Regions from separate parts of the Rhodococcus sp. NPDC003382 genome, predicted to be linked through region 2. Evidence: riboswitches for the same ligand, from Rfam matches in the RefSeq annotation. Region 2 holds a riboswitch; each other region holds the start of a gene.
The links. Region 2 has a riboswitch for cobalamin ahead of cobN (cobaltochelatase subunit CobN). Riboswitches for the same ligand answer to the same signal wherever they lie in the genome.
Positions count from the first base shown of each region.

Region 1: it holds a riboswitch for cobalamin, as region 2 does, so the genes downstream of both, metE (5-methyltetrahydropteroyltriglutamate--homocysteine S-methyltransferase) here and cobN (cobaltochelatase subunit CobN) in region 2, are expected to answer to the same signal.
Region 3: it holds a riboswitch for cobalamin, as region 2 does, so the genes downstream of both, ACWDUD_RS28205 (ABC transporter substrate-binding protein) here and cobN (cobaltochelatase subunit CobN) in region 2, are expected to answer to the same signal.
Region 4: it holds a riboswitch for cobalamin, as region 2 does, so the genes downstream of both, ACWDUD_RS21775 (class I SAM-dependent methyltransferase) here and cobN (cobaltochelatase subunit CobN) in region 2, are expected to answer to the same signal.

Region 1 covers NZ_JBSFRH010000035.1:40,865-48,117, forward strand. Annotated here, with positions in the region: gene ACWDUD_RS21730 (hypothetical protein) at 1-204, opposite strand, end outside; gene ACWDUD_RS21735 (hypothetical protein) at 516-1,133, opposite strand; gene ACWDUD_RS21740 (hypothetical protein) at 1,188-1,775, shown strand; cobalamin riboswitch at 2,543-2,750, shown strand; gene metE (5-methyltetrahydropteroyltriglutamate--homocysteine S-methyltransferase) at 2,904-5,183, shown strand; gene ACWDUD_RS21750 (bifunctional 2-methylcitrate synthase/citrate synthase) at 5,341-6,465, opposite strand; gene prpB (methylisocitrate lyase) at 6,492-7,253, opposite strand, start outside.
Region 2 covers NZ_JBSFRH010000078.1:3,134-10,386, reverse strand. Annotated here, with positions in the region: gene ACWDUD_RS29765 (precorrin-2 C(20)-methyltransferase) at 1-1,334, opposite strand, end outside; gene ACWDUD_RS29760 (precorrin-8X methylmutase) at 1,331-1,981, opposite strand; gene ACWDUD_RS29755 (cobalamin biosynthesis protein CobG) at 1,978-3,051, opposite strand; cobalamin riboswitch at 3,088-3,281, shown strand; gene cobN (cobaltochelatase subunit CobN) at 3,334-6,939, shown strand; gene cobF (precorrin-6A synthase (deacetylating)) at 6,936-7,253, shown strand, end outside.
Region 3 covers NZ_JBSFRH010000066.1:1,895-9,147, forward strand. Annotated here, with positions in the region: gene ACWDUD_RS28195 (ABC transporter ATP-binding protein) at 1-461, opposite strand, end outside; gene ACWDUD_RS28200 (FecCD family ABC transporter permease) at 458-1,420, opposite strand; gene ACWDUD_RS28205 (ABC transporter substrate-binding protein) at 1,483-2,388, opposite strand; cobalamin riboswitch at 2,470-2,604, opposite strand; gene ACWDUD_RS28210 (O-succinylhomoserine sulfhydrylase) at 2,626-3,849, opposite strand; gene ACWDUD_RS28215 (rhodanese-like domain-containing protein) at 3,846-4,256, opposite strand; gene ACWDUD_RS28220 (nuclear transport factor 2 family protein) at 4,306-4,737, opposite strand; gene ACWDUD_RS28225 (FAD-dependent oxidoreductase) at 5,031-6,428, shown strand; gene ACWDUD_RS28230 (DUF456 domain-containing protein) at 6,563-7,048, opposite strand; gene purT (formate-dependent phosphoribosylglycinamide formyltransferase) at 7,045-7,253, opposite strand, start outside.
Region 4 covers NZ_JBSFRH010000035.1:48,696-55,948, reverse strand. Annotated here, with positions in the region: gene ACWDUD_RS21790 (ABC transporter substrate-binding protein) at 1-968, opposite strand, end outside; gene ACWDUD_RS21785 (ABC transporter ATP-binding protein) at 969-1,739, opposite strand; gene ACWDUD_RS21780 (FecCD family ABC transporter permease) at 1,739-2,776, opposite strand; gene ACWDUD_RS21775 (class I SAM-dependent methyltransferase) at 2,879-3,634, opposite strand; cobalamin riboswitch at 3,952-4,082, opposite strand; gene ACWDUD_RS21770 (WhiB family transcriptional regulator) at 4,207-4,596, opposite strand; gene ACWDUD_RS21765 (short-chain fatty acyl-CoA regulator family protein) at 4,593-6,017, opposite strand; gene prpD (2-methylcitrate dehydratase PrpD) at 6,175-7,253, shown strand, end outside.

The DNA.
Region 1 (7,253 bases), on a different contig from region 2:
GTTTTCGACGTCGTGGGGATTGAGGGCGCCGGTGGTGGGGTCCGGTGTCAGGTCGATGGTGGCCGGTGGTGGGGGCGGGGCGCCGGTTTCGACGGTGGCGTCCATTCGGTGGGTGGGTTCGGCGGGGTCGGTGTCGTCGGTTCCGCATGCGGCGAGAGTGAGTGGGAGCAGGAATAGTGCGCCGATGCAGGTCCGGGATCGCATCGGTCGAGTGTGTCAGGCACAGGGGTTTCGGCGGGCCGCGCCGGACGGGGGGCGAGCGACGGCTCTACGAGCGCTTCCCGTAACACGGGATGTGCCGGGGCCAGGGGGGTGAGATGACCCGTCGAACCTGCACCAGCCCGCACCGGCGAAGGGATGTCCGGATGACGGAGCATGCCCACCTGCCACCGAGGATGTTCGAGACTGCCAGCGACCTCGCAACATCGCCGTATCCACCGGCGCCCGGAGGCTACCGCGACTACAGGGGGATCGACCGAGCGCATCGCCGTGCACCGACAGGACTGACGAAGCGATCACCGATGCGGTGCTACCGACAGTGCGGCCCGGACACGGTGCAGATCCAGGCTCTGCTGATCTTCCAGATCCCGTGCTCGGCCACGAGCGGGACGACGGCGCCGGCGCCGGGCGCGACGGTGATGGCCTGCGCAGCGCCGCCGGGAGGCACCGGTGCCCACCACCGAGACCACCAGAGCCTGCACACCATCCGGTACGACACTGATGGCGCGTAAGGTCGCCTCGCCCGTGTGCGCTACCTGCTGGACAGGATCAGGTGTCTCGACAGTGGCGCCTTCGAACAGACGCACGCGCGTATTCAGATCCAGGTCGTAGTCGAACGCGGCAGCCAGCATCTCGGTGACCTGCTCCGCAGAGGGAATCGTGGAGGCGGGCAACTCAAGAGACGAGTGCGCCGGTGGGGACGTTTCTGCAGAAGTGGAGGCGGGCACTGTGGCCGGCGAGCCCGGATCGGTGCTGCACCCGCAGAACGCAACAACTCCGACGAGGGCGGCAGCGATGCTGCTCAGCAGGCGTGCTGTCACGGAAGGGTCCTTGCTGGTGTGCGGTGTCGAACAGGGTCGAGACGCCAGGATATCGATGCCGATCGCGCCAGGCTCGGCGTCGAGCCCGCCCATACCTCCAGGACAGCAACTTGTTCAGCGTGCAGCTACGGCAGTGATACTGGCTGCGTGAGCATCACACGGTGTGACGAAGTGACAGCGGCGCGCTGGATCGAACAGCGCCCCGAGGACTGGAGGCGACTCGCCGCACGGGGCCCGGCCTGTTTCGACAGATATGCGCGTCTACGGATCATCCCGGACCCGAGCTACCCGGGACAAAAGGAAAGTGAGATCCCCGCCGACCCAGCTGCCGTGCACGACACGGACCAGATCGGTGTCGTACTGGCCGAATTGGCCCGGTACACCGGAACACCGGATGATTGCTACTTCCTGGTCTGGGACGGGTGGCCGAGCTTTCGCCCTGACGATCCGATGCCGAAGGTGTCGATCCCGAACCGCGACTACTTCCTGTTCCACGGCACCCTCGCAGACTTCCCCGACTGGAACAGCCAAATCGAGGCGCTCCTCGACGACATCGAGGCGCCGACGCCGGCGTTCGTGTGGCCGGCCGATCGGGCCTGGTGTGTGACCTGCGACGTCGATCCACATTTCGCCACGATCGGCGGATCCGCCGAGGCGATCGACACGATCGTGGCCTTGCGGGAGGTCGATGTCGTCGAGGACGACCCTGATCGGGAGCCGCCGTACTACTGCTGACGACCCGAGATCGTCTGCCGCGTTGCGGTGATGCTGAATGTCGTCGTCGCCCGGACAAGTATTCGTCGGACATGCGCTGGTTCTGCACAGCTATGGATGTCGATCGCGGGACTCCCGCACCGTCCAGAAACGAAAAATGCGTTCACCTGGCAGTTCAGCGTCGATGGTGCGTAAACGGAAATTTACGACACCCATCCCGCAGAAACCGTGAGTGACCACGACGCAGGGGCCAACGAGCCCGGTTCACCCACGTTCTCTCGATGCTTGTCGAGATGCAGCGAAGATGAGCGAGATGGGCGGGGCAGATTAACTGGGCCGACCGCAGCTTTATAAAGCTTCTGAGCTGCGGTTTCCCGGAATGAAACCTTGACTGGCGCCTCGTCTCACCGAGACTCTGTCAGTCTGTAGCGGCGTGTCCTGTCAATCTTCACTGCATCTCGACAATGCTGGCGAGATGCAGCGCAGATCAACGTGAGACCAGACGGATTGACTGGATGATCGGGCTCGCGAACGGACCGACCTGCGGTTTCTCTGAGAGCATCCGGGGTCTCACTGAATGTGTACCGCTTGACACCATGCTCGCTTCACAGCCGAAACGGAATCGGTCCCCTCGCCAGTACATCGATCGCTCCGCGAATTAGATGAGTTCGACACGACCGCGGTCGCCGTAAGGAGGTGCGTGTGTGTCCACTGCCTGATGGGGGTTATGCGGGGTTATATAGTCGACGCTGCGAGCGGTTCGCCGTGCCTGTCGTGAGGAGCCCCGAAGACAACGCACGCGCGTCGAAGCACCCTGCCGGGTGCGAGAGGGAACCCGGTGTGACTCCGGGACTGTCCCGCAGCGGTATGCAGGAACGACCGCCGTCATCAGCACTGGAACCCAACCGGTTCCGGGAAGCGACGGCCAGTAGGTTCCCGTCCGGACACGGATGTGGAGCGCCTGCGAGTCCGAAGACCTGCCGATCGTGTCGGACACGCCGTGTCCGACGGTATGCCACCTCGTGGAATGGGTGCGCGACCTGATCGGCAAACCCTTCGAACCGGGTTCGAAGCAGGGGCTCGTATCGGTGATTCGTGCGCTCGTCGGGTGGTATGTCATCAGCGACGAACACCGGAGAACCACCCCTGATGTCTGTATCGACAGCACCTTTCACGGCCACCGTGCTCGGCTCCGCACGTATCGGCCCCCACCGCGAACTGAAGAAGGCGATCGAGGCCTACTGGTCCGGCCGCATGGAACGACCAGCTCTCGAAGCCGTCGCCGCGCAACTACGCGCGGACACGTGGACCAGGCAACGCACCGCGGGCCTCGACTCGATCCCGGTCGGCACCTTCTCCCTCTACGATCACGTGCTCGACACCGCCTTCATGCTCGGTGCCGTACCCGAGCGGGTCGCCGGAATCCGCAACGACCTCGATCGCTACTTCGCAGCCGCCCGCGGTACCGCGGCCGTCGCGCCGCTCGAGATGACCAAATGGTTCGACACCAACTACCACTATCTGGTGCCCGAGATCGGACCGGACACCGTGTTCCGGCTCGACGCCACCCGTCTGCTCGCCGAGCTCACCCAGGCCCACACGCTGGGGGTTCCGGCACGCCCGGTGGTGCTCGGCCCGATCACATTCCTGAAACTGAGCAAACCCGTCGACGGCCAGGGCCCGCTGCTCGACCGGATCGGCGAATTGGTTCCGCTGTACGCGGCCCTGCTCGGCCGGCTGCGCGACGCCGGAGCCTCCTGGGTACAGATCGACGAACCGGCCCTGGTCACCGACCTCGACGACACCGATCTCGACGTGGTGACCGCCGTGTACCAGCGGCTCGGTGAGGTCCGGCACCGCCCGGCGATTCTCGTCGCTTCCTACTTCGGGCAGCTCGGCCCGGCCCTTCCGCGGCTCGCCCGCACGGCGATCGACGGAATCGCGATCGACCTGGCCAGCGGTCCTCCGGATTCGCTCACCGACGTTCCGGAGTTGGCCGGCAAACTGGTGGTTGCCGGCATCGTCGACGGCCGCAACATCTGGCGCAACGACCTCGAGCAGTCCCTCACCACCCTCATCGGGCTGCGCGATCAGGCAGCCGCGGTGGCAGTGTCGACGTCCTGCTCGCTGCTGCACGTGCCGTACACCGTCGCCGCCGAAACCCGGCTGGACAAATCCTTGCGCTGCTGGCTGGCGTTCGGTGCGGAGAAGGAACGCGAGGTGGTCACGCTCGCGACCGCCCTGGACGAGGGGCGTGACGCCGTCGCCGACGAGCTGGCGTCCTCACGGACCGCCGCCGCGGTGCGACGCAGCGACCCTCGCCTCCACGATGCCCGGGTCCGGGAAGAGCTCGCTGCGCTCGGACCCGACCGCGGCCGCAGCACACCGGCGGCCGAACGACGTGGCATCCAGCAGGAGCGTCTTCGATTGCCCGTCCTGCCGACCACCACGATCGGCTCGTACCCGCAGACGTCCCGGATCCGTGTCGCGCGCGCGGACCTGCGCGCCGGCCGCATCGAACAAGCCGAGTACGTGCACCGGATGCGTGCCGAGATCGACGACGTCATTGCGCTGCAGGAAGAGCTGGGCCTCGACGTGCTCGTGCACGGTGAACCCGAACGCAACGACATGGTGCAGTATTTCGCCGAGCAACTCGACGGCTTCTTCGCCACCGACAACGGTTGGGTCCAGTCCTACGGAACCCGGTGCGTGCGACCGCCGATCCTGTACGGCGACGTCACCCGCAACAGCCCGATGACCGTCGACTGGATCACCTTCGCGCAGTCCTGCACCGACAAGCCGGTCAAGGGCATGCTCACCGGGCCGGTGACGATCCTCGCCTGGTCGTTCGTACGCGACGACCAACCACTGGCCGACACCGCCGATCAGGTGGCGCTCGCCATCCGACAGGAGACGATCGACCTCGAGACGGCAGGAGTCGGGATAATCCAGGTCGACGAGCCGGCACTGCGCGAGCTACTGCCGTTGCGTGCCGCGGACAAGGACGAGTACCTCACTTGGTCGGTGGGCGCATTCCGGCTCGCGACATCGGGCGTCGGCGACGACACGCAGATCCACACCCACCTGTGCTATTCCGAGTTCGGTGAAGTGATCGACGCGATCGCCGGGCTCGATGCCGACGTCACCTCCATCGAGGCGGCCCGCTCGCACATGGAGATCCTCACGGATCTGGACGCCGCCGGGTTCAACGTCGGTGTCGGCCCGGGTGTGTACGACATCCATGCGCCGCGGGTTCCGAGTGTCGAGGAGATCGCGTCGCTGCTGCGCAAGGCGCTGGCTGCGGTGCCGGCAGAGCGCTTGTGGGTCAACCCGGACTGCGGGCTCAAGACCCGCGGACCGGCAGAGGTCAAGGAGTCGTTGGCAAACATGGTCGCTGCGGCCAGGGCCGTGCGCACCGAGATTCTGTGACGGACACGCGATGAACCGGTGGCCCGGACCGGGCTGATGCCGATCCGGGCCACCGGTGCCGTCGGTAACGATCCTCAGCGCCTCACTCGCCGTGCCTGCGCGAGGACCGCGAAGCGCGCTTGGCGGATTCCCTTGCGGAAGCGCTGCTTGGTGGACGTCAGGCCACGACGGACCGTTGCGGGACGCCGGTGTATTGACTGAGCGGGCGGATCAGGGCGTTGGATGCGCCCTGCTCGATGATGTGCGCGGTCCACCCGGTGATCCGGCTCATGACGAAGATCGGGGTGAACACCTCGATGTCGAAGCCCATCAGGTGATAGGCGGGCCCCGTGGGGAAGTCGAGGTTCGGCTCGATGCCGGTGGCATCGGCCATGGTCTTCTCGAGGATGTCGTACAGCCGCACCCACTTCTCGCCACCGGTGTGCGCGGCGACGTCGAGGAAGGCCTTCTTCATCGTCGGCACCCGGGAGTCACCGTTCTTGTACACCCGGTGCCCGAATCCCATCACCTTCTCCTTGCGGGACAGCTTGCCGCGCATCCATTCCTCGGCGCGTTCGGGTTCACCGATCTCGAGCATGTCGTGCATCACGGCCTCGTTCGCACCGCCGTGCAGCGGACCCTTGAGGGTTCCGATCGCGGCGGTGACGGCGCTGTAGATGTCGGACAGGGTGGAGGTGACGACCCGGGCCGCGAACGTGGAGGCGTTGAAACTGTGCTCCGCATACAGGATCAGCGACACTTCGAACGCCTTCACGATCTGCGCATCCGGCACCTTCCCGAAGCACATGTTCAGGAAGTTCTCGGCGAACCCGAGCGAGTGGTGCGGAGCGATCGGGTCCTGGCCGCGGCGCCGCCGATGGTCGGCGGCGACGATCGTCGGCAGCACGGCCATCATGCGAAGCGCCTTCTCGCGGTTCGCCTTCGGATCGTTGTCCCATTCCTGCGGATCCTCGGCGCCGAGGTAGCTGATCGCGGTGCGCACCACATCCATCGGATGGCAGTTCTCGGGCATCTTCGCCACCAGCGCCAGCAGGGATCGGTCGGCACGCCGGTTCGCGCGCTCGCGCTGACAGAACAGTGCGAGCTGGGCATCGGTGGGTAGTTCGCCGTTCCACAGCAGGTAGGCGACCTGTTCGAAGCTGCAGTGCGCTGCCAGATCCTGGACCGCGTAGCCGCGGTAGGTCAGTGAGTTGGTCTCGGGCACCACCTTGGAGATCGCGGTGGTGTCGACGACGACGCCGGCCAGGCCCTTGTAGATGGTGGGGACTGCGGTCTCGGTCATCGACGAACCGTGGTGCGTAGCTGTCATCACTGGCTCCTCGAGAGGGTGAAGTTGAAGACTTCGGAGTCGAACTCGTTGTAGCGCTCGTACTCGAGCAGTTCGTACAGTCGTGACCGCGTCTGCATCTCGGCGAGGAGGGTCTCCTGGGTGCCTTCCTCGTGGATCACCCGCAGGCCGCGCTCGATCGCGCCCATCGCCAACCGCAGGGTGGTGACGGGGTAGATCACCGCGTTGTAGCCGATGGCTTCGAGCGCCTGTGCCGGGATGAGCGCGGACTTGCCGAACTCGGTCATGTTCGACAGCAACGGGATATCGACCGCGCCGCGGAACTTCTCGAAATCGGCGCGGGTATGCAGGGCCTCGGTGAAGATCAGGTCCGCCCCGGCGTCCGCGTAGGCCTTCGCGCGTTCGATCGCGGCCTCGATCCCGTCGATCCCGGCTGCATCGGTGCGTGCGCAGATCACGAAGTTCGGGTCCCGTCGCGCGGAGACCGCGGCGCGCAGCCGACGAACCATTTCCTCGGTCGGCACGATGGCCTTGCCGTCGAGATGCCCGCAGCGCTTGGGATTGACCTGGTCCTCGAGGTGCAGTCCGGCGAGCCCGGCGTCCTCGAAGACCGTCACGGTGCGGGCCGCCGACATCGGCTCACCGAATCCGGTGTCCGCGTCGACGAGTACCGGAAGGTCGGTGGAACGGGCGATCTGGGCACTGTGTGCGGCGACCTCGGTGAGTGTGGTCAGGCCGATGTCGGGCAGACCGAGGGCGGCCGAGAACGCGCCGCCCGAGAC
Region 2 (7,253 bases):
CGGTGCCGCAGCAGCACCGTCTTGGCGTCGGCGACCTGCGTCGTGCGCGACCGCGACGCCGGGTTGTAGATGCCGAGGACCAGGTCCGCCTGCGCGACCGCGACGAGGCGTTTCTCGATGACCGGCCACGGCTTGAGCCGGTCGGACAGGCTCATCACCGCGAAGTCGCCGCCGATGGGGGCGCCGACGCGCGCGGCGACAGCCTGGATCGCGGACACACCCGGGATCACCCGGACCGGAACCTCTGCGTAGCGGTCGTCCTGCGCGGCCTCGAACACCGCCGACGCCATGCCGAACACGCCCGCGTCGCCGCCGGACACGACCGCGACCTTTTCGCCCCTCAGTGCCAGCTCGAGAGCAAATCGCGCGCGGTCCACCTCGACGGTATTTCCGCTCGAATGACGTTGCAGCCCCGGACGAACCGGCACCCGATCCACATAAGGCCCGTACCCGACCACATGATCCACGTCGGCGAGCGCCGCGGAAGCCTCCGGGGTCAGCCACCGTTCGTCGGCGGGACCCAGCCCGATCACCAGCAGCTCCTGCGCCGCAGGCAGTTCCGGATTCTGTTCGACCTCGGGGCGGGAGCGGTCGGCGGTGTCACGATTGCGCGGCGCCCGGTCGCCGGGCGCCAGGATCACCGAGAAGTACGGCACCGCATCGGGATCCACCTCAGCGGCCGGTGCGATGCGCTGACCGCCCATCGATGCGCGTTCGACGTAGACGGCGTCGTCGAGTCGGCCGGCCTGGGCGAGGGCGTTGCGTACGGCGGGAAAGGTCCGGCCCAGCTTCATGATCACGGCGCCGTCCGTGTCGGCGAGGCGCCGCGCCAGTTCCGGTTCCGGCAGGGTGCCGGGCAGGATCGTGAGCACGTCGGTGCGCCGTACGAGCGGTTCCGCGGCTGCGGCGGCCGCGGCGGAGAACGACGTCACGCCCGGAACGACTTCGGCAGCATACTGTTCCGAGAGTCGATCGTGCAGGTACATGTAGGAGCCGTAGAACAGCGGATCGCCCTCGCAGAGCACGACGACGATCCGGCCGGCATCGAGGTGTGCCGCGAGCCGTCCGGCGCAGTCGTCGTAGAAGTCGGCGATCGCGCCGTCGTACCCGCCGGGGTGGTCGGTGGTGCCGGTCGTCACCGGATACACCAGCGGTTCCTCGAGTGCGCCGTCCGGGATGAGTTCGGCGGCAATGGATCGTGCGATGGATCGGCCGTGCGTGCCGGAGTGGTACGCGATGACGTCGGCCTCGCCGATGAGTCTCGCCGCCTTGCGGGTGATCAGTTCGGGATCGCCGGGGCCGAGACCCACGCCGTAGAGTCGTCCGGTGCTCATTCCTGCTCCTGCGCCAGTGCATTGAGTGCGGACGACGCCATCGCCGACCCGCCACGTCGTCCCCGGACCGCGAGGAACGGGATCTGCAGTTCGTGTTCGATCAGGGCTTCCTTCGATTCCGCGGCACCGATGAATCCGACCGGCACACCGACGATGGCGGCCGGCCGCGGGGCGCCCGCGTCGAGCATCTCGAGCAGGTGGAACAGGGCGGTGGGCGCGTTGCCGATCGCGACGACCGCGTTCTCGAGATGCTCGGCCCACAAAGACACCGCCGCCGCGGACCGGGTGGTACCCCACCGTTCGGCGAGGCCCGGCACCCGGGGATCGCCGAGCAGGCACAGCACGGGGTTGTCCGCCGGAAGTCGCTTGCGGGTCACGCCGGAGGCGACCATGTTCGCGTCGGTGAGGATCGGGGCACCGGAGTTCAGTGCGTTCCGTGCCGCCCCGACCAGTCCGGGATGGATGACCAGATCGCGGGTCAGGTCGGTCTGGCCGCTCGCGTGGATCATCCGGACCGCGACCTTCTCCGCATCGGCCGGGATCCCCGAGAGGTCGGACTCGGCGCGGATCGTTGCGAACGAGCGAACGTAGATCTCGGCGCCGTCGGTTTCGTACTCGTACCGGCGGGGTGGGGGTGTCTCGATCACATGGAACTCCTGGCGACGACGAGGGTATGGGGAAAATGTGGTGCGCCGCAAGCACGTTCGCATCCGACGATGTGGACATGCCGGGAAGGGGCCGGCTCCGCGACGGTTCGTCGGGCCACTTCTCGCGTATCGCTGCGGGCGAGACTACACCCGGGTGCGCCGGTACACGCGGTCACCCGAGACCACGGCGAATCCGCGGCAGCGTCGAATCCCACAACCGTGAGCGCCTCCACGTCGGTATCGGCGGGAAGGACGAGTCCGCGCCAGGGCGTGACGATCACACCGCTGTCCGGGAGTGCCGCGACCATCGACGGCGTCAGGATTCCCAGGGGCACCCGGACGGACACCGCGCCGTCGAGAACCCCGTACGGCATTCGGTGCCGCTCCGGACGGGGGAGCGGTGCGGTACCGCCCAGTTCGCGGCCCTTGCCGGGTAGTTGCCGCACGTTCCAGCGGGTTTCGCGGATCGCGACGAATCTCAGCGCGGTGTCGATCAGTGTCCGGACCGTGTCCGCAGTCGGGACGACCGGTCCGCTCAGGGCGCCGATCCCGATCCGCATCCGATCCGAATCGAGCGCCGTCGCGGACAGATCGCACCGGAGACCGGCGACGTCGCCGCGGCCGTCGTCGACACCGAACAGGAACCGGCCCGGCAGGTCGGCGAGCGCCGGTTCGCGGCACAGCGCAGCGTCGAGTGCACCGATGATCGGGCGCACATCCGCGAACCCTCCGGTGAGTCCCGACAGCGGGGACGCGACGATGTTGCGGACCCGTTCGTGGCTCGCGGACGGGAGGAACCCGGCCGTCGCGATCGATTCGATCAAGCCGGTGGGCACGCCGCCGCACTCGTCGACGACGACACCTCTGACCTGCAGGTTTCCCCGCGAGGTGAGGTGCACGTCGCCGTCCGCGAATGCGCGCGAGGCCGCCGCGAGAAGCCGCAGGCCCCCGTACGGAAGACGTCCGCCCGGGGCGCGCACACGCACCAGTGCACCGTCCGCGGCGAGGTGCGGCCGCAGCAGGCCCGGGCATCGATCCGGAGGGAGATGGTCGGCCGAATGGTCCGTCATGGGCGCACATGGTTGCACACCTGCCGAAATCGTGCGCTAGGCTCGGCGTGCCGTGGTGCTCGGGAAGCCGGTGGGAAACCGGCGCGGCCCTCGCCACTGTGAGCGGGTAGTTGTTCGCCCTCGTCCGTGCCGGTCCGCCGGTGCGGAGACCACTGGAGTCACCTCCGGGAAGGTCGGCCGAGCAGCGTCGATCCGTCAGCCAGGAGACCGGCCACGGCACGCGAGGTCCACGAGGGTTTGGAGACTGAACATGGCTGTATTCGTGCTGTTCCGGGGCGCGCAGTGGCGCACCTGACGTTGCTGTCGACGTCCGACACCGACCTGCTGTCGGCGCGGGCCGGCGGCGCCGACTGGGTCGTCGGTAACCCGTCCCGGCTGGAGCCGACGGATATTCCAGCGCTGCTGGAGGGCTCCGACCTGGTGGTCGTGCGGATCCTCGGATCTGCGCGCTCCTGGCAGGACGGGCTCGACCGGGTTCTCGCACAAGGGGTCCCGGTCGTCGTCCTCGGTGGGGAGCAAACCCCCGACGGCGAACTGATGAGCTACTCGACCGTGCCGATCGGGACCGCGGCCGAAGCACATCGGTATCTGGCCTACGGCGGACCTGCGAATCTGGCTCAGCTGCATGCATTCCTGTCGGACACCGTGCTTCTCGGCGGCGATGGATTCGAACCCCCTGCGGCGCTGCCCGAATGGGGTGTCGCGGAACGTCCTTCGCCTGCGACCGGCGGGTTACCGAGGGTGGGGGTGCTCTTCTATCGCGCCCACCACACCAGCGGAAACGTCCGGTTCGCGCACGATCTCGCGGACGCGATCGACGCGACCGGCCGAGCGCAGGCCGTGGTGATCCACTGCGCCTCGCTGCGCGGTGCACCCGACGATCTGCTCGCCGAACTCGGCACCCTCGACGCCCTGGTGGTGACGGTGCTCGCCGCCGGCGGCACCCGGCCGGCGACCGTCGGCGCGGGCGGGGAGGACGAGGCGTGGGACGTCGCGGCACTGGCCGCTCTCGACATCCCGATCCTGCAGGCGCTGTGCCTGACCTGGAGTCGCGACAGCTGGGCAGACTCGGACGACGGTGTCTCCCCGCTGGATTCGGCCACCCAGATCGCGGTTCCCGAATTCGACGGCAGGATCATCACGGTTCCGTTCTCGTTCAAGGAGTTCGACGCCGACGGCCTGCCGCGGTACGTCACCGATCCCGAGCGTTGCGCCAGGGTCGCGGGAATCGCGGTCGCGCACGCGCGATTGCGGCACGTGCCGGCGGCGCAGCGCCGCATCGCGATCATGCTCTCGGCCTACCCGACGAAACATTCCCGCGTGGGAAACGCGGTCGGTCTGGACACGCCGGTCTCGGCGATCCGTCTGCTCCGGGCGATGCGCGAGCAGGGCTACGACCTGGGCGAGGGCTTCCCCGGCATGGATCTCGAGGACGATGCGGAAGCCGGAAATGCCCTGATCCACGCGCTCATCGACGCCGGTGGTCAGGACGAGGAATGGCTCACGGCCGACCAGCTGTCCGGTAACCCGGTGCGCGTCACCGCCGAGCGGTATCGCGAGTGGACGAAGGACCTGCCCGCGGAGCTGACCGACGCGATGACCGAGGCGTGGGGTGAGGCACCCGGGTCGTTGTTCGTCGACGGCGAAGGCGACGACAAGGCCATCGTCCTCGCGACCCTGCAGGCCGGCAACGTGGTGCTGATGATCCAGCCGCCCCGCGGATTCGGGGAGAACCCGGTCGCGATCTACCACGATCCGGACATGGCGCCCTCCCATCACTACCTGGCCGCATACCGTTGGGTGGAGCGCGGATTCGAGGCCGACGCGGTCGTGCACCTCGGCAAGCACGGTTCGATGGAGTGGCTGCCCGGAAAGAACGCGGGGCTGTCGGCGGCGTGCGCGACCGATGCCGCGATCGGGAACCTGCCGCTGATCTACCCGTTCCTCGTCAACGACCCCGGTGAGGGCGCGCAAGCCAAGAGACGCGCGCACGCGACGATCGTCGACCACCTGATCCCGCCCATGGCACGCGCCGAATCCTACGGCGACATCGCACGTCTGGAGCAACTGCTCGACGAGTACTCGAACATCGCGGCGATGGATCCGGCGAAACTCCCGGCGATCCGCGCCCAGATCTGGACGCTGATCCAGGCCGCGAAACTCGACCACGATCTCGGCCTGGACGGCCGGCCGCACGACGCCGAGTTCGACGACTTCCTGCTGCACGTCGACGGATGGCTGTGCGAGGTCAAGGACGCGCAGATCCGCGACGGACTGCACGTGCTCGGTGGTGCCCCCGTGGGCGAGGCGCGGGTGAATCTGGTGCTGTCCATCCTGCGGGCCGCCCAGGTGTGGGGTGGCAAATCGCACGCCGTGCCGGGTCTGCGCGCTGCGCTGGGTCTGAAGCCCGATGCGCCGCTGACCGAGGTCGACGCCGTCGAATCGCAGGCCCGGACGCTCGTCCAGGCGATGGACGATGGCGGGTGGGTACCCGAAACCGCCTCGTCCACCGTCGAATCCGTGCTCGGGCACACCGGTGCCGAGGTCGCTCGGGTGCTCGCCTTCGCCGCCGAGCAGGTCGTGCCGCGGCTCGCGCAGACGACCGGCGAACTCGACGCCGTACTCCACGCTCTCGACGGCGGCTATGTCCCCGCCGGGCCGTCCGGCTCACCGCTGCGCGGTTTGGTGAACGTGCTGCCGACGGGACGCAATTTCTACACCGTCGACCCGAAGGCCGTGCCGAGCCGCCTCGCCTACGACACCGGCGTCGCACTCGCGAACGCCCTGGTCGAACGCTATCTCGCGGATACCGGGAGCTACCCGCGGTCGGTGGGACTGTCGGTGTGGGGGACCTCCGCGATGCGCACCTCCGGCGACGACATCGCCGAAGTCCTGGCGCTGATCGGTGTCCGGCCGGAATGGGACGCCGAATCCCGCCGCGTTCGCGAGTTGACCGTGATTTCGCTCGAGGAACTCGGCCGTCCCCGCATCGACGTCACCGTCCGCATCTCCGGGTTCTTCCGCGACGCGTTCCCACACGTGATCGGGATGCTCGACGACGCGATCCGCATGGTCGCGGCACTCGACGAGCCCGATGACCTGAACTATGTTCGCGCCCACGCCAAACGGGACGAGGCGGAGCACGGTGATCCGGAGCGGGCGGTGCGGCGGATCTTCGGGTCGAAACCCGGGTCCTACGGCGCGGGCATCCTGCAGCTCGTCGACTCCGGCAACTGGCGTACCGACGAGGACCTCGCCGAGGTGTACACCGCGTGGGGTGGATTCGCGTACGGCCGCAACGTGCACGGCGAGCCCGCCGCCGGGGACATGCGCGCCAACTACCGGCGCATCGCGGTCGCGGCGAAGAACACCGACACCCGCGAACACGACATCGCCGACTCGGACGACTACTTCCAGTACCACGGCGGCATGGTCGCGACCGTGCGTGCGCTGACCGGCAGCGACCCCAAGGCGTACATCGGTGATTCGACGACGCCGGACGCCGTGCGCACCCGGTCGCTGTCGGAGGAGACCGCGCGGGTGTTCCGGGCGCGCGTGGTCAATCCGCGATGGCTCGCGGCGATGCGCCGGCACGGCTACAAGGGCGCGTTCGAACTGGCAGCGACCGTCGACTACCTCTACGGATACGACGCGACCGCCGGCGTCGTCGCCGACTGGATGTACGAGACCCTGGCGCAGACCTACGCCCTCGACCCGGAGAATCAGCAGTTCCTGCGCGAGGCGAACCCGTGGGCGCTGCGGGGAATCGTGGAACGCCTCAGCGAGGCCGCCGATCGCGGGCTGTGGGCCGAACCGGACCCGTCGACGATGCAGGCGCTGCAACAGGCCTACCTCGACGTCGAGGGTGACCTCGAGGACCGCGGATGAGAGTGCGCCTCATCGGGATCGGACCCGGCGGACCGGACGATCTGACGGTCGCGGCCGTGCACGCGCTCAACGAGGTGGACGTGTTCCTCGTCGCGGACAAGCAGCGCGGCGTGGACGATCTGGTGTCGGTGCGCGAGGAGATCTGCCGACGTCACATCACCGGCGACCACCGGATCGTCGTCGTCCCGGACCCGCCCCGTGATCGGGCACCGGAACGGTACGGCGACGAGGTGCGGGATTGGCATGCCGCCCGCGCGCAGGTCTACGAGACGGTCCTCCGCGAACAGGTCCGCGACGGCGAGACCGCCGGATTT
Region 3 (7,253 bases), on a different contig from region 2:
TGCGCCAGTGCGCGCGCCAGCACCACTCGTTGCAGTTCTCCGCCGGACAACTCGGTTGCCGAGCGGGGCGCGAAGTCTTCGAGTTCGAGCCGGGCGATGACCCGGTCGACGATCTCCAGATCATGCGGCTTCTCGCTGCCGAAACGCGGAATGTGGGCGGTGCGTCCGAGCCGGATCAGTTCCCGCACCGTGACCCCTTCGGGAACGATCGGCCGCTGCGGCATCAACGCGACCGCCCGCGCCACCGCGCGTCGACCGGACTTGCGGGGCGTCACGCCGGCGACGGTGATGTCGCCGGTCGCGGCGACCAGTCCGGCGATCGAATGCAGCAGTGTCGTCTTGCCCGAACCGTTGGGGCCCACGAGCGACACCCACGTTCCGGCGGACACGACGAGGTCGATGTCGTGGAGGACCTCGACTCCTCCGCGTTTGGCCGACACAGACTTACACGTCACGGTCATGCGACACCCCGGCTGCGACGCAGGACGAACAGGAAGAACGGCGCGCCGATCGCGGCGGTGACGACACCGATGGGAAGTTCGGCCGGTGACATCGCGGTGCGAGCGACGATGTCGGCGAGAACGATGAAGGCCGCACCCACCATGAGCGACAGCGGCAGCAACAGTCGGTGGCCGGGACCCACGACGAGGCGCACCGCGTGCGGGATGACGATGCCGACGAATCCGATGAGCCCGCTGGCGGACACCACGGCGGCGGTGCCGAGAGTGGCCACGCCCACCAGAACCAGACGGACGCGGGCCGGGTCGATGCCGAGACTCGACGCTTCGACGTCGCCGACCGACATGACGTCGAGAGTCCGCCGGTGCAGCGCGATGACAGCGACCGACACGATCACGTAGGGCAGGATTGTCAGGACGTCGGACCAGCCGTCGGTGGACAGGCGACCGAGCATCCACGAATACACCTGACGCAGCGTGTCGTCGTGCAGCTGCATGAAGAACGTCTGGATGGCGTTGGCGAACGCAGCGACGGCCACACCGGCGAGGATGATGACCACTTCGGTGCGCCCGGTGCCGACGGAGCGTCCGAGCATGTACGTGGCGGCCACCGCGAGCAAACCGCCTGCGAATGCGGCCATGGGCACCCCGGCGAATCCGGCTGCGCCGCCGACGACGATGGCGAGGGTCGCCCCGAGACCCGCACCGCTCGACACTCCGAGAAGGTAGGGGTCGGCGAGCGGATTGCGGAACACGCCCTGGTAGGCGGCTCCGGCGATCGCGAGCATCGCGCCGACCACGGCACCGAGAACCACGCGCGGCATGCGGATGTTCCACAGGATCGCCTGCTGGCGCGTGGACAACCCGGAGTCGACGTCGACGAACGGCAGCGCATCGGCCATGTCGAGCAGGACGCCGCGCGCGGTGAGCCCCGCGGGACCGACCAGGATCCCGAGGAGCATCGCGGCGAGGAGAACGAGCGCCGCGCCACCCAGCACGAGGGCGCGGCGGCGCGGCGTCGATGTCACGGTGTGGGCTGGGCTGCCGGTGCTGCCGCGACGATCGCGGCGAGTTCGCGCACGAGATCCACGACGCGCGGACCCCATCGGCTGGCGATGTCCTCGTCGAGGACGTAGACGCGACCGTCGCGCACGGCGCTGAGTTCGTTCCAGCCGGCGCGCGCGGCGACGACTTCCGGCGTCACGCCGCAGCATTGCCCGTCGGCGAGGAACACGACGTCGGGGTTCTGTTCGAGGATGAACTCGTTCGACAGCTGCGGGTAGCCGTCGCCACCGGTGGCGATGGACCTGAGGCCGAGCATCCCGTAGATCTGCCCGATGTAGGTGTCGTCGGTGACGCTGTAGAAGGTGTTGTCGAGCTCGTGGTAGTAGGTGAGCGGAGTTTCCCGTTCGGGGAGGCCGGCGAGGGTCTCGTCGATGTCCGTCTTCATCTGCGCGACGAGTTCGGCCGCTTCGCCGACGTGTCCGGTGGCGGCGCCGAGCTGCTCGATCTGGTCGTAGGTGTCGTCCAAGTCCTCTGCGGCCGGAAGGATCAGGGTTTCGACCCCGGCCTGTTCGAGTCCGGCGACGAGATCCGCCGTGTCGGCGTTGGAGACCACCAGGTCGGGTTCGTATCCGAGGATCGCCTCGACGTTGGGGGTGAAGCCCGACAGGTCGGTGACGGGTGCCTCGGCCGGGTAGTCGGACCGGTCGTCGACGGCGATCACCTGGTCGCCCGCGCCGATGGCGTAGAGCATCTCGGTGCTGGTCGGGCTCAACGACACGATGGCCTGCGGGACGTCGGCGGAAGCCGAGTCGGTCTCACCGGCGGGTGAGGTGTCGTCGCCACCGGAGCACCCGGCGGCGAAGAGGGCGAATACCGTGATGCCGGCGGCGCACAACCGTCGGGTGTTGTCGAGGGGCACAGCCATCCTCCGTTGCTCGGAGGACGAAAACAGCACGGCTGCAACGGATGCGTTGCGGCACGCCACCGTCCTTCGTCCGAGGACCAGTACGTACGGCCCGCGACGCCGGCTGACCTGGCTCCCCCGAGGTACGGGATTCACAGTTGCGGGACAGCGCCGGACTCGCACCGGCTTCACCGAAAACGCAGCGGGTGCCCTGTCGGCGTGACAGGACACCCGCAGCGTAGCCCACGGCTTACCAGCTCAGGACAGCGCCTGCTGGAGATCCTCGAGGAGATCCTGGGGATCCTCCAGTCCCACGGACAGGCGCACCACCCCGTCTGCCAGGCCGATCGCGGCGCGTCCTTCCGGGCCCATCGCGCGGTGCGTCGTCGTCGCCGGGTGCGTGATGAGCGACTTCGCGTCACCGAGGTTGTTGGAGATGTCGACGATCCGCAGCTTGTTGAGCAGCTCGAACGCCTTCTTCTTGCCTTCGCCCTCGGCGGCGGCGAGCTCGAAGGTGACGACGGTTCCGCCGCCGCTCATCTGCGACCGGGCGAGTTCGTACTGCGGATGCGATTCGAGGTACGGGTACTTGACCCAGTTCACCGCGTCCTGCGTCTCGAGGAACCGGGCGATTTCGAGCGCGGTGTCCACCGAGCGCTGCACGCGCAGCGGCATCGTCTCGAGGCCCTTGAGCAGCGTCCAGGCGTTGAACGGGCTCAGCGCCGGACCGGTGTGGCGGATGAGCTGCTGCACGGGCCCGTCGATGTAGTCCTTCGGGCCGAGGATGGCACCGCCGAGCACGCGGCCCTGGCCGTCGATGTGCTTGGTGCCGGAGTAGACGATGATGTCGGCGCCGAGGTCGAGGCTGCGCTGCAGCAGCGGGGTGGCGAACACGTTGTCCAGCACCACTTTCGCGCCGGCAGCGTGTGCCATCTCCGAGACCTTGCGGACGTCGACGAGGGTCTGCATCGGGTTCGACGGGGTCTCGAAGAACACCGCGGTGGTCGGCACCGACAGTGCCTGCTCCCACTGGTCGAGGTCCTCGCCGTCGACGAACACGGTCTCCACACCCCACCGGGGCAGGATCTCGTTGCACACCACGAAGCACGAACCGAACAGGCTGCGGGCCGCGACGAGGCGGTCGCCCTGGCCGAGCAGCGCACCGAGCGCGGTGAACACCGCGGACATGCCGCTGGCGGTGGCATACGCGCCTTCCGCGCCGTCGAGCAGCCGCAGCCGCTCCTCGAACATCTTCACGGTCGGGTTGCCGTACCGGGAGTAGACGAAGTGGTCGACCTCACCGGTGAAGGCCTGCTCGGCGGCCTCGGCCGATTCGTACACGAAGCCGGAGTTGAGGTACAGCGCCTCGGAGGTCTCCTCGAATCCGGAGCGCAGCAGGCCGCCGCGGACACCGACCGTGGCAGGGCGCACCGAATCGGGCAGTGGCCGCTGGAACGCGCCACCCTGGGGAGTTGCACTCACGACTGCCTCCACGGCAGGCCCGCGGCCCGCCAGCCCTGGGCGCCGCGATGACCCTCGGGGTCGAGGGCGCCTTCGAATCCTTCGAGAACGTTGTAGGACGGGGTCAGGCCCGCAGCGGTCGCCGCGACGGCGGCACCGATGGAACGCTGCCCCGAGCGACACAGGAAGACGACCGGCCCTTTTTCGATGCCGGCCTCGCGCAGTTCGTCGACGAACCGGGGGTTGGGCGCACCGTTCGGGTAGCCGACCCATTCGACGAAGACGGTGCGGCGACCGATGGACGAGGTCTCGGGGACCCCGACGTACTTCCACTCGGCGTCGGTACGCACATCGACGAGCACGGCATCCGGGTTTTCCTGCAGCAGCTCCCAGGCTTGCTGCGGCGTTATATCACCTGCGTAGCTCACCGCACCAGCTTTCCACAGACGTGTCGGGGCCTGCGAGGCGGGCGGGGAATCAGGCGGTGCAGATCCGCCAGTCGCCGTCGACGCGCGTCAACGACCAGACGACCGTGTCCTGCTCTCCGTCGACGGTGGTGCGGGTCTCGACGCGGCCCCGGTCTCCCTCGATGTCGACGGTGCCGAACTTGTCGATCGTGGCCTCCCCGTCGACGTCGGCGAGCGGAGCCTGATCGGCGGGCAGCTCGGCGCAGCGAAGCCGCGTCATCGCATCGTCGTCGTCGGCGTTGTGCGCTCGCACGTAGTCGTCGACCGTCCGGGACACCAGATCGGAGTCGCTCAGGGACTCGTCGGACGGTCCGAAGACCTGCCCGGCGACGACGACGAGGATGAGCACGACCACGACGGCGAGGGCCCCGAGGAACGGTCCGGCGGTGCTGCGTTCGGGCTCGTCGGGGTCCGGTTCGGGTGCGGGTCGCTTGTCTGCCATGCCCCCGATCCTAGGTGGAGGTCGATTGCCGCCGGTCGGGGCGCATTTGCCTCAATAAACCCTCTCGAGGTAGGAATTGGTTCATGGCCTACGCACACCTCGTTCGACGTCTCGCCGTCGACCTCTGTCGTGTGTCTGCCCATATGTGTTGTCGCTGAAGCGATTCCCCACCCAGCTGCGTTCTGCACGCACTCGCCGCCCGTCTGCCGCGGCACCGTGTCGGCCCATCAGAGGGCAACCTAAATTAAGCTGAATCACGTCCGTCCGTTCTCCGAAGAGGTAGTTGACCCCTGATGACCGATCAGACTCGTCCCCTTCGCGTCGCCATCGTCGGTGCCGGCCCCGCCGGTATCTACGCCGCCGATGCGCTCATGAAGTCCGACACTGCGCAGGATCCCGGGGTCAGCATCGACCTGTTCGAACGCATGCCGGCGCCGTTCGGCCTGATCCGCTACGGCGTGGCCCCGGACCACCCGCGCATCAAGGGCATCATCACCGCCCTGCACAAGGTGCTCGACAAGCCGCAGGTCCGCCTGCTCGGCAACCTCGACTACGGCACCGACTTCACCCTCGAGGACCTCAAGCGGTTCTACGACGCGGTGATCTTCTCCACCGGCGCCAACGCCGACCGGGCCCTGAACATCCCCGGCATCGACCTCGACGGCAGCTACGGCGCCGCCGACTTCGTGTCCTGGTACGACGGCCACCCGGACGTGCCGCGCGAGTGGCCGCTCGAGGCCGAGAAGGTCGCGGTGCTCGGCGTCGGCAACGTCGCCCTCGACATCGCCCGGGTGCTCGCCAAGACCGGCGACGAACTGCTGCCGACCGAGATCCCGCCGAACGTCTACGAGGGCCTGAAGAAGAACAAGGCCGTCGAGGTGCACGTCTTCGGTCGCCGCGGCCCGGCGCAGGCCAAGTTCACCCCGCTCGAGCTGCGCGAACTCGACCACTCGCCCACCATCGAGGTCATCGTCGATCCGGAGGACATCGAGTACGACGAGGGCTCCGAGCTCGCGCGCCGCAACTCCAAGCAGGTCGACATGGTCGCCAACACCCTGCAGGACTGGGCGATCCGCGACGTGGGCGACCGCCCGCACAAGCTGTTCCTGCACTTCTTCGAGTCGCCCGCCGAGGTGCTCGGCGAGGACGGCAAGGTCGTCGGTCTGCGCACCGAGCGCACCGAACTCGACGGCACCGGCAACGTCCGCGGCACCGGCAGGTTCAACGACTGGGAGGTCCAGGCGGTCTACCGCGCCGTGGGCTACCTGTCGCAGAACATCGCGCAGCTGCCGTTCGACGACCAGGCCGGCACCGTCCCCAACGAGGCCGGGCGCGTCGTCGCCGACGAGACCGCCGAGGGCCACGACCGGTTCCTGCCGCACACCTACGTCACCGGCTGGATCAAGCGCGGCCCGGTCGGCCTGATCGGCCACACCAAGGGCGACGCGAACGAGACGGTCGCGAACCTGCTCGAGGACCACGCCAAGGGCCGCCTCAACACCCCGGCCGAGCCCGACCAGGACGCCGTCGTCGCGTTCCTCGAGGCCAAGGAGCTGCCGTACACCACGTGGCAGGGCTGGTACCGCCTCGACGCGCACGAGCGCAGCCTGGGCGAGGCCGAGGGCCGCGAGCGCGTGAAGGTCGTCGAGCGTGACGACATGTTCCGCGCGTCGGAGCCCCACAAGGCCTGACCCGCGGCCGACCCGCCGTTTTCCTGAGCGAACGGTACACTCACTCGATCAGATCGACTGGGTGTACCGTTCGTTCTGTTTCGGAGACCGGGCAGGACGACGGCAGGCCGAGCCTGAGCAAGCACGCGCGGAGCTCAGAGGACGAACAGCACGGCCCACAGCCAGGCGCCGGCGGCGATGAGGCCGCCGAGCAGTTCCACGAGCATCGACAGGCCGACCGCCTTGGTCGCCTCGACCGTCGAATCCCACGCACCGCGATGGGTGCGGTGCCGCTGCGCCTCGGACAGGTACATGCCGAGCAGGAAACCCAGTACCAGGCCGATCACCGGCACCACGAAGAATCCGACGATCCCGACGAGCCCACCGACGACGAGCGAGCGGGTCGGCACACCCGCCTGCCGGATCCGTTTGCCGGGCCACGTGTACTTCACGACGCCGGTGACGACCAGGGCGACCGTCGCGATCACGAACACGACCCACGCGGTGGTCCCGCCGGTGAGGATCGCCCACACCAGGATCGCGCCGAAGATCAGGATGGTGCCCGGCAGGATCGGCACGACGATCCCGAACAGGCCGACGAGGATCGCGAGGCCGACGAGGGCCTCCGCGCCGGCGCTCACGGTGCGACCGGCCGCACGAGGGAGGCGGCCTCGCCCGCCCGGGCCCGGGCGGTGTCGATGTCCGGGCCGGTGGCCACGGCCACCCCCATCCGCCGACGCGCGTAGGACTCGGGCTTGCCGAACAACCGCAGGTCGGACTCGGGCACGCGCAGCGCGTCGGTCACGCCCTCGAACGCGATACCGGTGGCGTCGACGCCCCCGTAGA
Region 4 (7,253 bases), on a different contig from region 2:
GCCTGCGGGTTGCGGGGGCTTTCCACCAGCGCGGCATACGGCAGGGCGATGATGTTGTTCTCCCGCACCGCGGTGGTGCCGGCCATCAACGGCTGCTGACGCAACTGCTCGATCTTCGCCTCCACCGACTCGTCCGGGCCGGCGCCGTAGTCGACGATCACGATCACCTGTGGATCACGTTGCGCCGCCGCCTCCCAGGACGCTGTGGTCCACGAGTCGTTCAGGTCGTCGAAGATGTTGCTGCCACCGGCCTCGCGGATGATCTGCGACGGTGCCGCCGTGCGGCCGGAGGTGAACGGTTCCGGGGTTGCACTGTCGAACAGGAACACCCGTGCCGGTTCCTGCCCGGCCGGTGCCGTCGCGTTCGCCGCGGCGACCTGCTCGCGGTACCCGGTGACCAGCGCGTCCGCCCGGTCGCGGACACCGAAGATGTCGCCGAGGTTGGTCAGGTCCTCGTACAGGGCATCGAGCGGTTCCATCACCCCGCGGCGGTCGCTGCCCGGCTGGCGGCATGCTTCGGTCAGCTGGTAGGGCACAGCACCGATCGACCGCACCCAGTCCGGGGTCAACCCGGTCGATTCCTTGAATCCGTAGTTCCAGCCGGCGAACACGAAGTCCGGATTCGCCGCCTGGACCACTTCCCGGGTGAAGGCGTCACCGAGCGCCTGCGTGGCCTCGAATTCCGCCTTCCACGGGGAGGTGGCGATGTCACGTTCCTTCCCCGGATAACTCGTATAACCCACCAGGTGATCGGTGAGCCCGAGCGCGAACATCATCTCGGTGATCCCGGTGTCGTTGGTGACCACCCGCTCCGGTGTGCCGTCGACGGTCAGCGGCGCACCGCAGTTGGACACCGTGACCGATTCCCCCGCGGCTCGGGTGGTGCCGCCCTGCACGTCTGCACCACACGCCGTCAGCGTCAGTGCCGCCGCCACGACCGTCACCGCGGCCAACTGTAGGGATCTCATCTAGTACTCCTTCTCGTCGAAGATGATCTGGGGAACACCCAGCCGAGGATGGGTGACGATATGACCGCCGATCCCGAACCAGCGCCGGATCACCTGTGCGCTGAGAACCTCATGCGGGGTGCCGGAACACACGAGACGACCAGCGTTGAGAACAAACAGCCGATCGCAGTACTGGGCAGCCAGATTCAGATCGTGCAGCGCCGAGACCACCGTGATCCCCAGGTTCCGGGCGGCGGACAGGACGCTGTACTGGTGTTGAATGTCGAGGTGGTTCGTCGGCTCGTCGAGCACCAGCACCCGAGGTTGCTGCGCGAGAGCGCGGGCGATCAGGACCCGTTGACGCTCACCACCGGACAGCGACAGAAAGCTGCGCTCGGCCAGGTGGGTCACGTCCGCGGTGGCCAGCGCGTCGCGGCAGATCCGGTCGTCGCGAGTCCGGGAGTCTCGGATGGTTGCGCGGTGCGGCAGTCGTCCCGTGGCGACGACTTCGGCCGAGGTGAAATCGAACTGCATCGGGGTGTCCTGGGTCAGCGCAGCGACCTGGCGCGCGTTCTCGCGCATACTGATCGTGGCGATGTCGCTCCCGTCGACCAGGATCCGTCCCGACACCGGTGACAACGCCCGATACAGGCAGCGCAGCACCGTGGATTTGCCACTGCCGTTCGGGCCGACGATCCCCACGAAGGTGCCTTCCTCGGCGGACAGGGTTATCGCCTCGACGATGCGCGCTCCGGCGATCTCGACGCTGATCTGCTGGTAGTCGACCTTCATCAGCCGGCCCCGACCAGCGCGCCTCGCCGGCGCATCAGCAGGACGAAGACCGGGACCCCCACCGCGGCGGTGATTGCTCCCAGCGGCAGCTCCTGCGGGGGAATGAGAGTGCGGGCACACAGGTCTGCCGTGACCAGGAACACCGCCCCCAGCAGGGGTGTGACCACGATCAGTCGGCGGTGATCCGCGCCGACCAGCAGCCGGGCCACGTGCGGGACGACCAGACCGACGAAACCGACGGCGCCGCAGATCGAGACGTAGCATCCCGTCATTGCCGCGGCAACGACGAACAGCAGCAGCCGGAAGCGGTGGGCATTCATCCCCACAGCGGCGCTGACCTCGTCGCCCATGGAGAGCGCGTTCAGGTGGCGGGCGCATGCCACGATCACCGTCAGTCCTACGGCTGTCACCACGACTGCCAGGGGAACCATCTGCCAGGTGGTGCCGGCGAGGCTGCCGAGCAGCCAGAACATCACCGACCGGGCCGCGTCCCCGTGGGGGGCGGTGAAGACCAGCACCGTGGTGGCCGCGGAGAATCCGTATCCCAGCGCCGTGCCGGTGAGCACCAACCGTAGCGGCACCAGCCCTACCGCCGATCGGGCCATCAGGTATACGAGGATCGTGGCGCAGAGGGCCCCGAGGAACGCCGCGGTCGACAACGCGTACAAGCCCAGCGCACCGAAGGCGCCGAACAGCACCACCGCGGTAGCGCCCACCGAGGCCCCGGACGAGATGCCCAGCACGTAGGGGTCGGCCAGCGCATTGCGCACCATGGCCTGCACGATCAGACCCACTGCGCTCAACCCCGCTCCGACCAACGCGGCCAGCAGCACGCGGGGCAGCCGGGAGTCGATCACGATCCGGTAGTTCGGAACATCCGCTGCCACTATCGGCCCGCCCGTGACCTCGGCCCACAGGAAGCTCGTGGTTGCATGCCACGGGATGTGCGCGGCGCCGAGCATCAACGCCAGCACCGACACCACCGCCAGCGCTGCGGCCAAACCAACAGCCAAGGTGGCCACGGGCAGTCGGCGCATCATCGGACACCGCCACCTGGAGACTGGGGCACCCGTGTGGGAGGGCGGGTCAGCACATCCGTCGAAGGACGGTCGGGGGCACAGCGATGTGGCATGACTCTGTCAGGCGATTCCATACACGACGTAGTCGTCGAACAGCTGCCAGACGGTTCCCGATTCGGCGAATCCGGCGTGTCGCAACGCGGCGAGCTGAAACTGCACACCGGTCGGAGCAGTACCGTCGCGTTCGGCGAATCTGGCTGTCCGCTCGTCCTGTAGCGTCCCGATCCGGGGGTGTGCGCGCAGCAGGTCCCACCACTGATCCCACTCGTCCGCGCCGGCAGCAAAGCTGTGTTGCTGCGTGCGCCGGTCGTGCTGCGCCGACCACAGGGTGATGTGCCCATCACGGTCGTCGAAGCGAAAATGGTCACCGTTGAGGAAAATCCCGTCGGGCGCGAGCACCGACCTGATCTGTGTGTACAAGCCGATCAACTGCTCAGGACGCAACCAATGCAACGCGGTGGTCGACACCACGGCGTGAGGCGCGGTGTCGAGCTGGGCGGCCACCAGGTCCGTCCAGTGAGGATCGGTGAGATCGGCGTCGACGAAGCGCACCCGGTCTGCGTACCCGGCGAGATAGTCGCGGGCGAGTGCGAGCAGCATCGGGTCGTAGTCGACGGCGACGATCCGGGACTGCGGAAACCGGTCGAGGATCCGCGCGGTCAGTGATCCGGGGCCGCAGGCGAGGTCGAGCGCGGTGAACTCGCCACCGGTGGCGAACTCGAGGGTGTCGAGCATCGCGGTGAAACGGCTTTCCCGTTCGGCGATGTAGGCGGCTTGCTGCCTGTCCCAGCGCTCGACGAGTTCCGCGGGTGTCATCGCGTCACACCCGGTTCGCGCAGGCCCACGACACGTTGCTCGATTCCGGCGATATTGCGGACGGACGGGTCCATCATGGTCGCGGCTTCGAGGATGATGGACCGCTTGTTTGGCACCGCGGTCACACGACTGGCGACCGGGTCCGATCCGCGGAACCGGATCCTGTCTTCGGCGCTGTCGACGTTACTGCCGAGGGCCGGGTCGGCCCGGACGAGAACAGCTGCTGCTGCTGACTTCCGACTACTTCGGTGCATGGCGCATCGAACTTCCCGTGGCCGCTGCACGCGAGCGGGCCACACGTTACGACCGGGGACGGCGAGGCGTCACCGGTCCAGCAGGGTATCGGGCTCGGGGTCGTACGACCCCATACCGTTGCGCGTCAGCTCCGGATTCTCACCGGATTCCACCTGGCTCCGTCTCCGGGGCTACCTGGCTCGATGAATCTAGCAAAACGGACAGGACGATCGAGTTGCCGGTTGCTCTCCTCGCATCTGTGCGACCGTGTCCCTGCGCGTCGGGCACGTTGCTGTCGGATCGGCCAGGAGAGCCGTGGTTCTGGCCTGGGGTTTTTCCTAGTTCGTGGCATTCAGGTGCTCACGATCTCGTCTGTGTCCCCGGGTGGTTCTTGCAGAACTTTCCATCGGGACAGTGTCCGCCGGGTAGGAGGCGCCCAGGCGTTCACGCTCGGTTGTTCCGCCCCACACGCCGTAGGTCTCGCCGGTGGCCAGCGCGTGCTGCAGGCAATCTGCACGTGCCGGGCAGGGGTGACAGATGCGTTTGGCGGTGCGTTCACGTCGTGCGCGTTGTCCGCGAGTTTCGTCGTCGGAAGCGAAGAACAACGTCGGCCCGAAGAATCGGCACACGGCTGCGTCCCACCAACGTGCCCGTGCTTCGGGTGCCGAACGTGCGGTGCCGCCGTGGTGCGAGCGGTCCGCAGCCGTGGTCGGAGTCCGGCTCGTCATTCGGAGGATCCGGGGGTGTAGGGGATGGTGGGCGCTCGGTGTTCGTCGATGTCGAGAGTGCGACCGGCCTGGGGGAAGGCGCGTTGAGCGCAGTCGGTGCGGTCGCAGACCTTGCAGCCGGCTCCGATCGGGACGGTCGTGACGGGATCATCGAGGTTCAGTCCTCGGGCGTAGACGAGTTTGTGGGCGTGGGCGAGGTCGCAGCCGAGTCCGATGGCGAAACTTCGGGGTGGAGACAGATGTCCTCCGGTGGGGTGTTCGTCGGTGGTACGTGCGATCCAGAGGTATTTTCGTCCATCGGGCATCTGGGCGACCTGCGTGCGGATCCGGCCCGGTGTGGAGAAGGTGTCGTGGACGACCCACAACGGGCAGCTCCCTCCGACACGGGAGAAGTGAAATGCGGTGGCTGATTGTCGTTTCGAGATATTTCCGGCCTTGTCGGTGCGGACGAAGAAAAACGGCACTCCGCGTTGCCCGGGCCGTTGGAGGGTCGACAGACGGTGGCAGACGGTTTCGAATCCGACCTCGAAGGCACTTCCGATCAGATCGATGTCGTAGTGCAAGGTTTCGGCCGTACGCAGGAACTGCGTGTAGGGCAGGATGAGCGCTCCGGCGAAGTAGTTGGCCAGGCCGATCCGTGCGAGGGACTTCGATTCGGCCGAGAGGTTCACGGCGGCAGCGGCGAGTGCGCCGATAGTGCGTTTCTGGGTGAGAAAAGCGAGTTGGGTGGCCAGATGGAAGGCGCGCTGGCCGTGACTGAGGCGACGGGCGAGAGCAAGGGTTCTCGTGGCGGGGTCGTAACTGCGCTTCGGACCGGGCACACCGGGTGCATCGGTGCGGATCCGCACGGTGATCGCGTGCTCGTCGCGCAGCAGCCGCGCCAGCTGCAGATCCAGACCACCGAGGGACAAATCCCGGGACACGAACATCTGTTCTGCTGCATCGTCGAGCTCGGCGATGTGATTACGCCGGTCGTAGAAGAAGTCCCGCACGTCCTCGTAGGGCATCGACAACGGCGGCTCTGCGGAAACGCCGTCATGAGTCGGTGACAGACGTTCGACCTGTTCGGTGGCGCCGCGCAGCCGCCGGTGCATGGTGACCAGGACCTGCGCTGCAGCAGGATAGCGGGTGACCAGGTCGTCGATCTCCGCGGCGGTGGTCTCGGCGGTGGCATGGTCGGCGAAGACGTCCTGCAGATCGGCAACGAGCCGGGCATCGCTGTCGACGGCGAAGAACCCCATGTCGAGGTCGAAGGTCGAGTTCAGACGCAGCAACACCGGCACGGTCAGCGGTCGCTGATCGTTCTCGAGTTGGTTGACGTAGCTGGTGGACAACTGCAGCAGCCGGGCCAGGGCGGTCTGGGTCAGGCCCCGTTCTTCACGCAGCCGACGCAACCGCGCACCTGCATACAGCTTCTGCATGTGCAGAAACTAGCAACACCGGATTTCGCAACTTTCGCAGATTCGGTGACCGGGTTACACACAAATCCTCCTGTGCAAGGTATTTCCCCTCCGACACGGTGTGCATAGCGTGCAAATCAGCCGCTGTGACGGCTGTGCCCCCCTGGAAGGTTGTGTAGTGAAAACCCATCTCGTCCGCACTCATCGTTCCGCCGAAGAGTTCCCCAAGCACGACCATCTCGCGTGGAAGATCGCCGAGGTCGCCACCGATGCGATCGAGGTGCCGACCGAGACCGAGGAGATGATCGTCAACCGGATCATCGACAACGCGGCTGTCGCCGCAGCATCGGTCAGCCGGCGTCCGGTCTCCAACGCTCGCGCTCAGGCACTGGCCCATCCCTACTCCCCCGGCTCCACGGTGTTCGGCGTCGGCGGTACATTCTCGCCCGAGTGGGCAGCATGGGCGAACGGGGTCGCGGTCCGCGAGCTCGACTTCCACGACACGTTCCTCGCGGCGGAGTACTCGCACCCGGGCGACAACATCCCGTCGATCCTTGCCGTCGCCCAGCACACCGGCCGCAGCGGTGCGGACCTGATCCGCGGCCTGGCCACCGGTTACGAGATCCAGGTCGATCTGGTGCGTGCGATCTGCCTGCACGAACACAAGATCGACCATGTCGCCCACCTCGGCCCCTCGGCCGCAGCCGGCATCGGGACGCTGCTCGGCCTCGACACCGGCACCGTCTACCAGGCGATCGGACAGGCACTGCACACCACGACCGCGACCCGTCAATCCCGCAAGGGTCAGATCTCGAGCTGGAAGGCGTACGCACCGGCCTTCGCCGGGAAGATGGCCGTCGAGGCCATCGACCGGGCATTGCGCGGCGAGGGAGCACCGTCGCCGATCTGGGAAGGCGAGGACGGTGTCATCGCCTGGCTGCTCGGCGGACCGAACGCCGAATACCATGTGCCGCTGCCCGGTCCGGGCGAGGCCAAACGGGCCATCCTCGACACCTACACCAAGGAGCATTCGGCCGAGTACCAGAGCCAGGCGCCGATCGACCTTGCCCGCCGGATGCGCGAGCGCATCGGCGACCTGGATCAGATCGCGTCGATCGTGCTGCACACCAGCCACCACACGCATGTCGTCATCGGCACCGGATCGAACGATCCGCAGAAGTTCGACCCCCAGGCCAGCCGCGAAACCCTCGATCACTCGGTGATGTACATCTTCGCCGTCGCGCTGCAGGACGGCAC